DNA from 2 places in the Brevibacillus sp. NRS-1366 genome. Region 2 is predicted to be linked to the other one. Evidence: riboswitches for the same ligand, from Rfam matches in the RefSeq annotation. Region 2 holds a riboswitch; the other holds the start of a gene.

Region 1 (7,493 bases), on a different contig from region 2:
TACGATGAATGTAGACGGAGGGTGCAGATGGCGAGAGTAGCGGTTGAACATTCCCTTTCCCAGATAAGCAAAATGTTGCGTGACAATGGATATGAAGTCGTTGATTTAGGGAACTGGCAGCAGGTGGTAGACGCAATCGTCATCACCGGACAGGATATAAACGTGCTTGGTGATCAAAACAAGACCATTACAGGTGCTCCTGTGATCAACGCTGAAGGAATGACAGCAAGTGAGGTTTTCCATGCGGTACATGTTAGACTATCTCCAACGAAGCATCATTGAACGGCATTCTAAGAAAAATAACAAGCTCTCCAACCGTTTATTCGGCAGGAGAGCTTGTTTCGTTTACATAAAATTGACCAACTTTGCTAGCGTATGAGTAAGGTACAAATCGCAATCCCTCGTCCCAGACTCCCACATACGCGTTTTGGTCGTTCCATAGATGGAGGGAGCTGACGACAAAGGGTGCAAGCACCTGAGAATGGTGCAAAGGTACAGTAAGAGTAACAGAAGAGTCAGACCGCTGTTGCCAAAGCTTGTTCCAGGTTATATCTGACTTGGACTGTAATTGATGCACCCAGCCGATCTGGTCGAAAGGGTCGGCTTCCTTCTGCTTCAACAAACGGGTTTGTGTCAGACTTTGACCGCTATGAATCAATTCGGCTGAAGAGAGAGTTCCCATCACGGGCTTGTTTGCCACGAATGTGGCTGGATAAGGTTCGCCAGTCTTGGCGTTTATCATGTGGGAAGCTGGCTTCTGGGTAATCAACCAATGGGAAGCGAACCCGTCATAGACAGGCTCGGCGGCAATTTCCTTTGGAGCGAAAGCGTCATCAAACAAAATGTATTCTCCGACACCGTATTCTAATAACACAAATTGTTCCTGTGGTTCACGATCAGGCCAAGGAGCTTCACCAACCACTAAATAGCCGACCTGCTTCCCAGCCTTTTTGACACTTACGAGCCATTGGCGCTGATTGGTACCGAGTGTCTGGACATCTGTTTGCGCATGTTGCCATTCCTTAAACGCCGGATCACGATTAGCTATTGCGTCCTTCCATTCAGCGATTTGTGCTTGAAACTGCCTGTCCCAGCTTCCATCTTCCTGGGCAAAAGCAGGCCAGGCGAAAAGCATTATAGAGAGCAGAGCGGAGATGAAGGGGAAGAAGCGTCTGGTCACAAACATGCACCACCTTTTGCAATGGCTTTCCTAATCCTATTGTAGCCAGATATTCCAAAAAGATTTGTTGCAACTTGTCTTTTCCTACTCACAATTTCTCGTTGTTCTTTTACAGGATTCGCCTGGATGCGGGGGTATTCACTTTGTACCACTCGGGAGTGGAAGACAGCTCGGCGGGTACCGAGTGAAGATAAAATAACCCACCGTTGATAAATTGCACCTCGATTCGCGGTTCGTACTGCCACTTTAGCTCGTCCATGCGACGCTTCCGCTCCTCATCTGGCGTGCTTTTTTTCCATTCTTCCTGATCGATTTGTTGGCGCGGTGTCGTTTGAATCCCGTTTGCACGTAAAAAGTCGAGGATTCGTCCTCCTGATGACCGGTATTCGTCAAGAGTCTGCGACTGTTCGACAACAGGCTGTGTGGACTGGGACATTGCTGCTTCTTCCACTTCATCCGGCTCCATGCCTTCAACTGCCATATCGGTGGTTTCCGCCTCTTCCTCGCTGCTTTCATTCGTAGCAGAAGGCTCGCGAAGAGCTAATTCTTCATAATAGGCGGAAAGGATAGCCAGCTCTTCCGCTAATCGGGCCCGGGCTTCTTCTGCCCACTGTTGATCCTCCGATTCCATGATGCTCGTGACTTCCTTTTTTGCCATATCGAAAGCTTGTTCAACCGTTATTCTCCGATCCAATGTGTAAAAGTAATCGGGAATGGCTGGAGTGAGGGGCAGGCGAAAAAGGAACGAAGTAAAGTCGCGTACGATTCGCGGGTCGTGTAAATTAATTCCCAAATACAAGAGAATGTCGCGTCTCTTGTCACAGAGCAGCGAGACCTTCAGATTTAACCCAAGCCACGGTACGAGTGGAGCAGATTGTCGTTTCCCTGTGCTTCCGATGGCGAAGGGATCTTGCTCATACATACAGAGAAATTGTCCGTGTTTTTTCGTGGAATCAAAAATTTGCTGCATGCGCGACGCCCCGAGATGCATGTGTTCAGCGCGTAAGCCTTCTGGCATGAGGTCGGGATGAAAAGCAAAAGTCAGAACCAATGGTTGATAAGCGAGGTTCATCTTTTCCACCCAGCTCCAGTAAAAGGGGCGATTACCGATATCCTTGTCCACTTCAACGGGAAGCTTGACGGTTATATAGTCGGGATGGGTTTCTACGATATGGGCTGAAAAGGTGGCAAGGTAGCGCTCAATGAATTGCCGGACCTGTTGTTGTTGCATCAGGAAACCTCTTTTCTTCTTATACGATTCTGGTGCACGCCATTTATTGCTCGGCAGCTTCTGATAGCTGACCCTCTGTACGGGTCTGGCGGACCGCACGGATGGCATGCCCCATATTATCCAGCTTCAAAGCCATCTCTTTGTTCGAGCGGGAATCCATAATGATCTGAATCAGATTTTCTTCCAGAGACTGACTCAGGTTTAGACGTTCTACGATATCATCGAGTTCGCCGATAACCATCTCAAAGAGATCAATTTTTTCATAGAGGAGGTTCAAGATGTTTTCTTCAATCGTTCCCGCCGTCGACATGTTGTAAATGTGCACGTCTCGCTTTTGACCAAGTCGATGGACGCGGCCGATCCGCTGTTCGACGCGCATCGGATTCCACGGGAGATCGTAATTGATGACCTGATTGCAAAACTGTAGATTGATGCCTTCGCCGCCTGCCTCTGTCGCAATCAACACTTGTGCTCGATTCTGAAAGAGGTCAGTCATCCAGTCCTTCTTACTTCGCTTAAAGCCGCCGCGAAACGGTACAGAGGTGATACCGTGATCATGCAAATACTTTTGCAAGTAGTTTTGTGTAGCGCGGTATTCCGTAAAAATGATGACTTTGTCATTGATTTGTTGAATCAGCTCAACGGTTTTGGCTGCTTTGGAATGGGTCTCGATTTTTTTAATCAGCTCGACCAATGCAATGATTTGTTCACGCCTCGGGGAGTCCTCTGCCATACGCTCATGCATATTGTATAACGTCATGAACGCGGCCTCCTTGCTGGAGCATACCTCCCGCTGCAGGGTAATAAGTGCAAGGGAATTAAACCCGCCAATTCCTGACTGGTACTGTTCGCGGACAAATCGGGTGACACCCTCATAAAGCGCCATTTCCTCAAAAGACAGCTCTATGGGGATCGATTGGACGCAGCGACTCGTAAATTGGATACCGCCGTCGCTTCGCTTATTGCGGATCATGACCTTTTCGATTTCCTCGCGCAATTTTTCACTGTTTTTGGATTGACGCTTGCCCTCTACATAATTGGAGGAGAAGGAGGTTGTATGACCGAGATGGCCCGGCTTCAATAAATTAATCAAATTGTATAGCTCATCCATTTCGTTTTGGATGGGGGTTGCGGTTAAGAGCAGGCAGTATTTTTTCCGAATTTCTTTTACGAATTGATAGTTGCGGGTTCGCTTGTTTTTGAGCTTATGCGCCTCGTCGATGATGAGCATGTCGTAATCAATGTCCAGTACATGCCGGCGGTGGGGGTCGCGCTTGGCGGTATCGATCGAGGCGACAACGACCTCATGCTGCCGCCACATGTACTCTTTTTTTTGGGCGACGGCGGAAATGCCGAATTTTTGCTGCAGTTCTTTGGTCCATTGAATGACAAGTGAGGCTGGAACCAGAATGAGAATTTTTTTTGCCAGTCCGCGCACCATATACTCCTTCATGATCAGACCAGCTTCTATCGTTTTTCCGAGGCCCACTTCATCAGCGAGAATCGCTCGTCCGCGCATTTCTAAAAGCACACGCTCGGCAGTGTGGAGCTGATGCGGAAACGGGGACAGCAAGGGCAAGTATTTCAGGCATTGCAGTTGATCAAACTCGCGCACAGCCATGGCTTCCTCCGCTTCCAATGCCAGCTTGAACAGCTCCCATTTGTCCCAGGGCCCATCCTCTTGCAACCGTTCTGACAGCGGATTGATCCAGCTAGTATCAAATGAAACAGGAACATTCGGCATATACGTTACTCCTTTGCGTAGCTCTGCCATAACTTTCAAGCCATTTTCTAAAAATCTTAACGTTTTTCATATCATTTATCATTTTGTTAAGTATTTCTTAAGGTGACTGTTAATTTGTATATTTTCAACTGCTCACTCTCGTGGTAGGATAAAGGAGAAGTTCATTCCTTAGTATGGAAAAGTTATTCTTAACTTATGTATGACCATCTAACCAACGCGAATGATAGTAGTAGGGAGAGACTGCGATAACCGCTGCAGCGCCGAAGGAGCAAGCCGGAAACGGTGAATCTCTCAGGCAAAAGTACCTCTACTGGACGCAACTCTGGAGAGAGCTCAGGTAGGAGCCACCAAAGGGGAAACTTGCAAGTGAGGAGATCCCCGCCTCGCTTGATTCGCAAGGTAACTCTCAGGTACCAAGGACAGAGGAGGAGAAATGGGCACCTTTATTTTGGTGTACCCGTTTTTTCGACTCTGTCTTTTTGTATGGGGAAAAATGCCATAACATTTGGCTCACAGGAGGTGCCACACATGTCCAATCTGAAACGAACGCCACTGTTTGATTCTTATGCAAAGTATGGCGGCAAAACAATTGACTTCGGCGGGTGGGAACTGCCCGTACAGTTCACAAGTATTGGCCAGGAGCACGAAGCAGTTCGGACAAAAGCAGGTTTATTTGATGTTTCCCACATGGGAGAGGTAGATGTAAAAGGCGAGAATGCCCTCGCATACCTTCAGCACGTAACGACGAATGACGTCTCCAAGCTGGCTGTTGGGCAAGCGCAGTACAGTGTGCTGTGTTACCCAGACGGCGGGACTGTTGATGATTTGCTCGTCTACAAGTATGCTGATGATCATTACCTGCTTGTCATTAACGCCGGAAATATTGACAAAGACTATGCGTGGCTAGAGGAGCATCTGATTCCGGGTGTAACGATTGAAAATATCTCGCCACAAACTGCTCAAATTGCCATCCAAGGTCCTCTTGCGCAGTCAATCCTGCAAAAGCTGACCACGACAGACTTGTCGCAAATCGGTTTCTTCCGCTTTGAGAAGGATGTCATGGTAAACGGTGTTTCTGCTCTGGTCTCCCGGACAGGATATACAGGTGAAGATGGTTTTGAAATATATTTGAACGCGGAGCATGCAGCCGAGCTGTGGGATACCCTGCTCACTACTGGAAAAGAAGACGGACTGGTGCCATGCGGACTAGGTGCCCGTGACACGCTTCGTTTTGAAGCCAAGCTGCCCCTCTATGGCCAAGAATTGAGCAAGGACATTACCCCGATCGAAGCGGGCATTGGCTTTGCTGTCAAGGTCGACAAAGAAGTTCCATTCATCGGTCAAGAAGCGTTGAAGGCGCAAAAAGAAAACGGTGCACCGCGCAAACTCATCGGTATTGAAATGATCGACCGTGGAATTCCGCGCACGCACTACCCTGTCTACGCAGGGGAAGAGCTGATTGGCGAAGTGACTACAGGTACACAGTCCCCCACGTTGAAAAAGAACGTCGGTCTCGCCCTCGTGAAAAGCGAGCACACGGCAATCGGTACACAGGTGGAAGTTGAGATTCGTGGAAAACGCCTGAAGGCAGAGGTCGTTGCCGCTCCATTTTACAAGCGTCCAAAAAACTAAGTAGTAACCAACAATCATCCTATTAGAGGAGGACAACGTTCGTGAAATACCGCTATCTGCCCCAAACCGATCAGGACAAGCGCGAAATGCTGGAAACGCTTGGCATTTCCAGCATAGAAGAGCTGTTTGCCGATATCCCGGAGGAAGTACGCTTCAAAGGCGCCCTCAATATTCCTGAGGCCTTATCCGAGCCTGATCTCGTTAAATACTTCACACGCCTGGCGAATCAAAACGTCAACTTCAGCACGCATGTAAACTTCCTCGGTGCCGGTGTGTATCAGCACTATACACCAAGTACCGTGAACCATATGCTCTTACGTGGTGAGTTCTTTACCGCTTACACACCCTATCAGCCTGAAATCAGCCAAGGTGAATTGCAGGCGATTTTCGAATTCCAAACGATGGTTTGCGAGCTGACTGGCATGGAAGTAGCGAACTCTTCGATGTACGATGGAGCGACTTCTTTGGCAGAAGCTGCGATGATGGCTGCTGGTCACACCGGTAAAAAACGTGTCATTGTCTCTCGCGCTGTACATCCAGAAGCACGCGGCGTTTTGAAAACCTATGCGTACGGTCAAAACGTAGAGCTTGTTGAAGTAGGTATCAATAGCGATGGTGTCACCGATACGGTTGCACTGGAAGCGTTGATTGACGATAATACAGCAGCAGTGATCGTGCAATATCCGAACTTCTTTGGAAACGTAGAGGACTTGGCTGCAATTGAGCCGATTGCCCACGGAAAAGGTGCACTTCTTATTGCTTCTTCCAATCCCCTTGCTTTGGGCGTATTGGAAGCACCAGGAAAGCTCGGAGCTGACATCGTTATTGGAGATATGCAGCCGTTCGGTATTCCTGCTTCTTTTGGCGGACCTCACTGCGGATACTTCGCTACAACTACAAAGCTGATGCGTAAAATGCCAGGTCGGATCGTTGGTCAAACCAAGGATGAGAATGGCAAGCGCGGTTTCGTGTTGACCTTACAAGCGCGTGAGCAACACATTCGTCGTGAAAAAGCGACTTCCAACATTTGCTCCAACCAGGCTTTGCTCGCTTTGGCGGCATCAATCACGATGACAGCTCTGGGTAAGAATGGTGTACAGGAAATGGCAATGATGAACCTGCAAAAAGCACATTACGCCAAGCAGGCTATTGAAGCAAAAGGGTTGGAAGTTGTAAATGCTTCCCCGTTCTTCAACGAGTTTGTTGTGAAGCTGAACAAACCAGTCGCTGAAGTAAACAAACAACTGCTTGCTGCAGGAATCATCGGCGGCTATGATCTGGGTCTGGACTATCCTGAGCTCGCAGATCATACCTTGATTGCAGTAACCGAGCTGAGAACCAAAGAAGAAATCGACACACTCGCTGCTGAATTGGAGGCGATCACACGTGCGTAACGACCAGGAGAAAGCACTGATCTTTGAAATGAGCAAACCAGGCCGTGTGGGCTACAATCTGCCTGCGTTGGATGTACCAGAGGTAGAAGTTGCCTCTCTATTGCCGAAACACTTGATTCGTGAAACACCTGCAGAACTGCCGGAAGTTTCCGAGCTGCAACTGGTTCGTCATTACACCGAATTGTCCCGTCGCAACCACGGGGTAGACAACGGTTTTTACCCGCTTGGTTCTTGCACAATGAAATACAATCCAAAAATCAATGAAGATGTGGCTCGTTACCCTGGTTTTGCCCAGACGCACCCGTACCAACC
Region 2 (7,493 bases):
GCCCGGAGTTGAAGCAAGTAAGCCTCTCCAAGGGTGAGGCCAGTGCTCTCCGAGAGTCCTTGGATTTCTTCATCAAAGTAGGGGGCGTATTTCATTACGTATTCCCTGTAATGCAGGGCTGCCTCTTCCAATGCCCCTATGGACGGGATCTTCACCTTGGATTCCAGACGTGCCAATGCATAATCACGATGCTTTCGTATCAAGTCCGCGCAAGCCTCGCCATACTGTCTGCCGATTTCACGATGGGTGCCTTCAAACCGATAAAACGGAAAGGTTTTTTGATTCATGCTTATACTCCTCCTTGGGCTTTCATCGACCATTATCTTTTGATTTTGCTAGAACGTGGGTAAAGAAATCTTTTACTTCTGCTAGAACCTTGCCCCCATCGTGAGCAACGCCAGGAACTACATCATAGCGAACACGAATGCCTTCCCGTTCAAAATTGTCTCTCAGGGCGCCGAGTCGCGCAAGCCGTGTCTGACCATACGCATCCGTCCCTTCCATCCAATGGGCGGAGGCTTTATTGTTGATCTCCCATGTTTCGTTGTCTTCGCTGCCAATGACCATCTGCACAAAAACGCGCCGCATCTCCTCAAGAGACAGCTTTTTGCCAAACACTTCCTCCAAATCTTTCGTCCCCACATAAAACGGTTTGGATGAATCCAGATAAGTAATGATGCCAGGCGCGCCAATCGAAACTCCCAAAAGACGCTCGGGGTGCAAATAGTAGAAGCGATGGGCAAAATGGCCGCCCCCGGAAAAACCGAAAAGCAGGAATCGCTCTTTTTTGATGCGCACCTTTTCGGAAAGCTGATCGATCATCGAAAGTAAAATGTGATCAAAGCGTATGTCATGGAGATTAGCCGCGCGCTCGCTCAGGCAGGCTGCACGATGAATTACGCCTTCATGACGTTGTCACTGCTCGCCCTGGTCGTCATCCCTACGCTACATATTTCCGATACGGGATTGATTCGGATCTCCGATGAGGGCTTTGAACAGGTCTCGCTTTTTGTAGAATAAGGATGGATTGTTATAGGGAACGTTTAGGCAGCAAAGACTTTTGTCTATGCTGCTTTTTCTTTTCGTTTAGCTGTAAGTTTAAATAGATAATGAATCATTTTTCGAATAGTTATTTAATTCACAATTTTTAATTGACAAGCTCCTTGCGAGAAATTAATATGTAAGAGACGCATATGAACTCCATAACTGCATAAGCGGATGAATATTGCGGGAGAGACTAAACACATCGTTTAGCACCGAAGGAGCAAACCCTGATCATTAGGGCAAATCTCTCAGGTAAAAGGACCGCAATAGGACGCATCTCTGGAGAGAGCCACTGGCCACCAAAGGAGTTATACTCTCAGGTAAAAGGACAGAGAAAAATAGGAGCATCCCTATTTTTCAATGCCTTTTTTTATTGGCGAAAAATAGGAACCATAAAATCAGAAAGGAGGGAATTCAGCGTAGATTGAACAAAATGTTTATTATTTTCAAAAATGTAAGCGTTTTTACCAATAAAAAACGGACGGTAAAATAACTTTTATTGGAAATTTAATTTGCAATTATTTGATTTATATTTATTATTAACATATATCAAATCAATGAAATTGCAAAGTGTTTAGAAAAGTTGAAAGTGGGGGATCATATGCAAGACCAAAAACTAGATAGAGGTCTAAAAAACAGGCACGTCCAATTAATCGCGATTGGCGGAGCCATCGGAACGGGGTTATTCCTCGGTGCGGGAAAATCGATCCATTTAGCAGGACCCTCTATTCTATTTGCATACTTGATTACAGGCGTCATTTGCTTCTTAATCATGCGCTCACTTGGAGAACTACTCTTAAGCAATCTAAACTATCATACTTTTGTAGACTTTGTCAGAGATTATTTAGGCAATATGGCGGCATTTATTACCGGATGGACTTACTGGTTTTGCTGGATTTCCATCGCCATGGCCGACCTGACGGCAGTTGGTCTCTACACGCAGTATTGGCTCCCTGGAGTACCGCAGTGGATGCCTGGATTAATTGCGCTTGTCATTTTGCTCATTATGAATCTAGCAACCGTAAAGCTTTTTGGCGAAATGGAATTCTGGTTCGCTTTAGTTAAAGTCATCGCCATTCTAGCATTGATCGTGATCGGTGTTTTCATGATTATAAAAGGCTTTTCCACGAATTCAGGCGCATCGAGCTTCTCGAATCTCTGGAACCACGGCGGCATGTTCCCGAATGGAATAAATGGATTCCTACTTTCATTCCAGATGGTCGTGTTTGCTTTTGTTGGTATCGAACTTGTAGGACTTACAGCAGGTGAAACTGAAAACCCAGAAAAAGTTATTCCGAAAGCAATCAACAACATCCCGATTCGAATCTTAATTTTCTACATTGGCGCACTGATCGTCATTATGGGCATTTATCCGTGGAACGCCATCAATCCAATGGAAAGCCCTTTCGTTCAAGTCTTCGTCGCAGTTGGTATCGCTGCAGCGGCTGGTATCGTCAATTTTGTCGTCCTGACCTCGGCAGCTTCGGCCTGTAACAGCGCCATCTTCAGTACAAGCCGGATGGTATACTCACTTGCCAAAGACAAGAATGCACCTGAGTCCTTTACAAAGCTTACCTCAGGGAAAGTACCATCCAACGCCTTGTTCTTTTCAACGGTCGTCATTCTCATTGCTGTTATTTTGAACTATGTCATGCCCGAAGGAGTATTTACACTGATCACAAGCGTCTCAACAGTCTGCTTCCTCTTTATTTGGGGAATTACGGTGATCAGCCATTTGAAATATCGCAAAACAAGACCAGATCTGGCGAAAGCGAGCAAGTTTAAATTACCGCTCTATCCCTTCTCCAATTACTTGATCCTTCTCTTCCTGGTGTTCATTCTGGTCGTGCTTGCTCTTGCAGATGATACTCGTGTTGCCTTGTTTATCACTCCGGTTTGGTTCCTTCTCTTGGTTGTGATTTACAAGCTGCGAAAGCCGGCCCCGGCCTCAAATCAAGTGGAGCAACGAAATTTAGCAGAAAATTAAAAGGCAACGTACAAGCCATCCTGTTTTCACTGATAGAAGTGAGAGCGGGGTGGTTTTTTATTTCCTCGTTCCAGCCCCAGTTGCATCTGTACCGATACAGATGCCCTTTTTCTTGATTGAAGCCTCCCCCCACTCGCTTTACTATGATGGCAAGGCGCCAGATAAAAGCATTCCATATATGTCCCGGACATCTGTTATAAAAATATTTCAAGTGAGGACTTTTGATCATGAATCAGATAAATGTTTTGCTTTTGCTCGGGATCGGGATCATTTGGGGGTCGCAATTTTTCTTTGTCGACCTCGTGATCACCTCGATTACACCGATTACGTTAGCTGCTTACAAAGCTTTACTTGGCACCCTCACACTTGCCCTTTTGCATTTGTTTGGCGGAAACAAAGAAAAGGTCCCCACAACCCTGAAAGGATGGAAATTGTTTATCTGGATTGGGATCCTCGAGGCAGTTGTCCCTTTCATCCTGATTGGGTGGGGACAGCAGTATATCAATAGCAGCACTGCTTCTATTTTGCTCGGCACCGGGCCGATTTTCACACTGATTTTTATGAAACTAGCGGCACCGCATGAAAAGCTGCCATTCAAAAAATGGTTGGGCATTATCATCGGATTTGGAGGCTTGTGCCTGCTGTTTGCCCCTACCCTGTCTTCCCTTTCTTTTGTGGGAAACATCATGGGTTATGTGGCTCTCATCGGGGCATCTATGAGCTTTGCGATTTCGCTGATTCTCATCAAGCAGCTTCCACCCGTTTCTTCCATTCTAGCGATGCGTAATGTTTTATTCGTTGCGACTATCTTATTGCTGCCGCTCGCTTTTCTATTTGAAGACCCCTTTCAAATACGCCCCAGCTGGATGCAGGTCGTATACGTGGTCATCTTGGGCGTGTTTCAAGCAGGTATCGTTTACATGCTCTACAATACGCTGATTAGACGGACAAACGCCGCTTTTGCATCGCTCACGAATTATTTGGTCCCCCTGTTCGGGATTTTATTAGGAACACTCGTACTAGATGATCAGGTAACCTGGAATGCCATCGCTGCGCTTATCATTATTTTCCTGTCACTTGCTATCAGTGAAAAAAGCTGAGCACTACCATTCTCGCGCAGAAGCGAGATTGATCTCAAATGTCTCCAAAAAAATATGCAGCAAATAGTCCGCCTCTTCTTTGCCGCCGCAATACTCTGGGGATATGGCAACCGTAATAGCATCCCACTGGCAAAGGCCCCGCAGGGCTAGCAAGGAAGCACGAATTTCCTCAAGCGGCTGCAGAGTGGGCGTCGTATCCCGAGACATGTTGAAATAATCGAGGTCGATATCTAAAATTTTGGTCTGCTGGGGGCTCCATTTGTTCGGATCCACTTCTCTTAGAAAAGAGTCCATATCCATAAACCGCTGATGCGTGTACGTACATCCTGCAGGCAGTTTGTCGATGATATTTTGACAATTCTGGTTGCGTTTATGTACCGCATCATAGCGGAGCATTGAAAGCGACAAGACCTCGTCATCCTGATGAGAGACAAACAAGGTCTTTCCGATCGTATTTCTTGCCACACCTGCCCAAATAAAATTGTCGATCTGCATGCAATCCGGCGGGCACACTTGGCCGCTCGCATAATCGTGCCCCTGGGCTACCGCCATGATTTGCTCCACACTCTTTGCCTCTAGCAAGCCCGGTACAAACACTCCATCCGGTGTATCGTCCAAATGAGCGTCCACATGCACCAGCAATGACTGCGGCTGCAGGTTTCCTTTCAGCCTCTCCATCTCCCATGCCGCAAACGCCCAATTGTGCTGCCGCATGATATACATTCGCTGCTCTGGAAAAAAGACTTTCCAATCAAAATGCTCAAACCACTCCAAGCTGCCACCCTCCGATGCCTTCTCTTTTCTATCTTTCCCATTGTAGTTCAAGCAGACTGGCTTCAACCACTCCCATGCCCGCTTATTTCGTTTTCGCAGCGGCAACAGGCGTATACCCTGTCTCCTCCACAAGGGATTGCCCTTGCCCTGACAAAATCCATTCGATCAATCGCGATACATTCGGGTTGGTGCTGCCCGCTGTGACAGCGTAAAATTCTGCTGCTAAAGGATACTCTTTGTTCACGATTGTGCTTTTGTCAGGCATAACCCCGTCTACCTCCAGCAGTCGGATATTCCCATTTTTCACCATCTCGGTAGCAAAGAACAAGAACGAATACCCGATCGCATTGTTGTAATTTTTGTAGTTGGACGTTCTTTCGATAATGCCTCCCATCCCGCTCACCACGTCGTCTTGAGGGGGTGTCATGAGTTCTTGGCCTGCCATGACCTTTTGGAGCATGGTCTGGCTTCCGCTGTTTTCGGGACGTTGAAAGGCGCGAATTTGTTCATTCTGGCCGCCTACCTCCTGCCAATTCGTAATCTGCCCGGAATAAATCTTTTGGATTTGCTCTGTTGACAGTCCTTTCACCGGATTGGCAGCATTCACAAAAAACACGAAGGCCTCCCGTCCGATGGGCGTCAGCTTCAGCTCCACACCCTGTCTTTTAGCGTCGTTTAGCTGCTGCTTTGATGGGGCGGCGACGAAAATGATGTCAGCCTTACCCTCTATCAGATTTTCATAAGCTCTGGGAGTCGTATTCCCCATCACTTCTCCCTCGTATTGGTCGTATTGCTTTTTGGGGTAAACAGCTTGGGCAAACGAGGCATACAATGGATATAGTGCGGTCGCACCGTCTAATCTGGGCAGATCGGAATCCAGCTTGAGAGTGGAAGGCTGGTCTAGTTTTACTGCTTTTGTATTTTCACCAAAGGGTCGGTACTCCTCTAAATCAAAGTCTTGCTCACTAACCGTCGGGATACTGTTTACATAGGCTTCCTTGATCTCAAAGCCAATAACAGCCAAGGTAGCGAGAATAAAAAATACAGCCAGGGAACGATTCAAAATACGCGCAATCGTCGGCGCGAATATACGCAGAACCGTAAAAACGACCAGTACCCCGGTGACCACGATCGTGAGTGGCGTATAAAACTTCGTTCCGGTAGAAAATAACGAAAAAACTAGCACCGCGAAGCCCACAAACGCCAGAAGAACAAATGCAATTATACATCCTATGATTTTTCCTATCAGATTTTCATTCATCGGTATCCTCCTGAAAATATCAGATCGACTACATTTTTTTCACGAAAGTGGTAAATCTTTCGTTATGTTTCTCTTTATATATGTCCATTGTTTCTTCCTTTTCTTTATAATGGAAATGATGCACAAATCTAATTCCATTAGGAGGAACTTCATGAGGCAAGGAAAACACATCAGTCTGCTCTTATCCTTTTTGCTCTTGTTTTCAACGCTGTTTGCCAGTGCAGCTGCCGCCCAAACCTATACGGTGAAAAAAGGGGACAACCTGTGGCGAATTTCGAGAAACCACAAAACGACAGTCACAGCCATGCAAAAGCTCAATCAACTGCCCAATGTAAACTACTTACGCATTGGCCAAACCTTGCAGCTACCGGACAGTGCAGCTTCTTCTGCTCCTGTAGCGAAGCCGGCACCTGTTGCCTCGCCAGCAAGCTCGAAGCCAGTAGCACCCGTTGCCGCTGCACCTAAACCATCGGCACCAGCGACTCCTGCAGTACCAGCACCTGTAACACCTGCGACACCAATACCTGTGGCCCCGACCACCCCAGCTCCAACCGTAACAAATGAGGCAGATACAACCACGATCACCATCCTGGGAACATCGGATGTTCACGGCAACCTTTATGGATACGTGTATGAGGATGGTAAAGAAACGACAAACAGCGGCTTGGCTCGAGTCTCTACCTATGTAAATGAAGTGAAGCAATCATCTCCACATGTGCTGCTCGTAGACAACGGAGATACTTACCAGGGTAATATTTTGACAGATGATATTTACAGAAAAAAACCTGAGGTAATTCACCCTGTATCGGCAGCCATGAATGCGATGAACTACAATGCCATGATTCTGGGAAATCATGAATTCAATTTTGGGCTAGATCTGATTCGCCGAGTTGAAAAAGAAGTCAAATTCCCTGTGCTTGGAGCGAATATTACTACCAAAGATGGGAAGCCATTTGTAAAACCGTACACCATCGTCAGTGTAGACGGTCTCAAAGTAGGAATCATCGGGGTAACGACACCGAACGTTCCGCGCTGGGATGGCGAAAAGGTAGATAGTCTCTCTTTCCAGCACATGGGCGAAACCGTGAAGAAGTACGCAAAAGAGTTGAGAGAAGTTGAAAAAGTAGACGTCCTCCTCGCGAGTGCTCACTCTGGCATGATTGCTGAGTTTGACGAAGACGGTGGATCAGATGCGGCAGCCAAGATCATTGAAATGGTCCCTGATCTGGACGCCCTCCTCGTAGGTCATATGCATATTATCGTAAAAGACCAAGTGGGCCAAACAGTCGTTGGCGGTCCTCGCAACCTCGGACGGGATGTCGTACGC

Evidence for each region. Region 2 has a riboswitch for glycine ahead of ACIFQN_RS01325 (amino acid permease). Riboswitches for the same ligand answer to the same signal wherever they lie in the genome.
Region 1: it holds a riboswitch for glycine, as region 2 does, so the genes downstream of both, gcvT (glycine cleavage system aminomethyltransferase GcvT) here and ACIFQN_RS01325 (amino acid permease) in region 2, are expected to answer to the same signal.

What each region holds. Positions count from the first base shown of each region.
Region 1 is NZ_JBITPN010000019.1:29,810-37,302, reverse strand. Features, by position in the region: gene ACIFQN_RS12460 (YkuS family protein) at 28-282, shown strand; gene ACIFQN_RS12455 (hypothetical protein) at 320-1,186, opposite strand; gene ACIFQN_RS12450 (YqhG family protein) at 1,290-2,411, opposite strand; gene ACIFQN_RS12445 (DEAD/DEAH box helicase) at 2,455-4,155, opposite strand; glycine riboswitch at 4,376-4,472, shown strand; glycine riboswitch at 4,473-4,588, shown strand; gene gcvT (glycine cleavage system aminomethyltransferase GcvT) at 4,684-5,787, shown strand; gene gcvPA (aminomethyl-transferring glycine dehydrogenase subunit GcvPA) at 5,829-7,181, shown strand; gene gcvPB (aminomethyl-transferring glycine dehydrogenase subunit GcvPB) at 7,174-7,493, shown strand, end outside.
Region 2 is NZ_JBITPN010000002.1:123,036-130,528, reverse strand. Features, by position in the region: gene ACIFQN_RS01340 (C45 family autoproteolytic acyltransferase/hydolase) at 1-287, opposite strand, end outside; gene ACIFQN_RS01335 (hypothetical protein) at 310-798, opposite strand; partial or broken gene ACIFQN_RS01330 (adenine deaminase C-terminal domain-containing protein) at 853-1,020, shown strand; glycine riboswitch at 1,219-1,318, shown strand; glycine riboswitch at 1,321-1,379, shown strand; gene ACIFQN_RS01325 (amino acid permease) at 1,646-3,031, shown strand; gene ACIFQN_RS01320 (DMT family transporter) at 3,259-4,131, shown strand; gene ACIFQN_RS01315 (hypothetical protein) at 4,135-5,010, opposite strand; gene ACIFQN_RS01310 (substrate-binding domain-containing protein) at 4,988-6,166, opposite strand; gene ACIFQN_RS01305 (5'-nucleotidase C-terminal domain-containing protein) at 6,318-7,493, shown strand, end outside.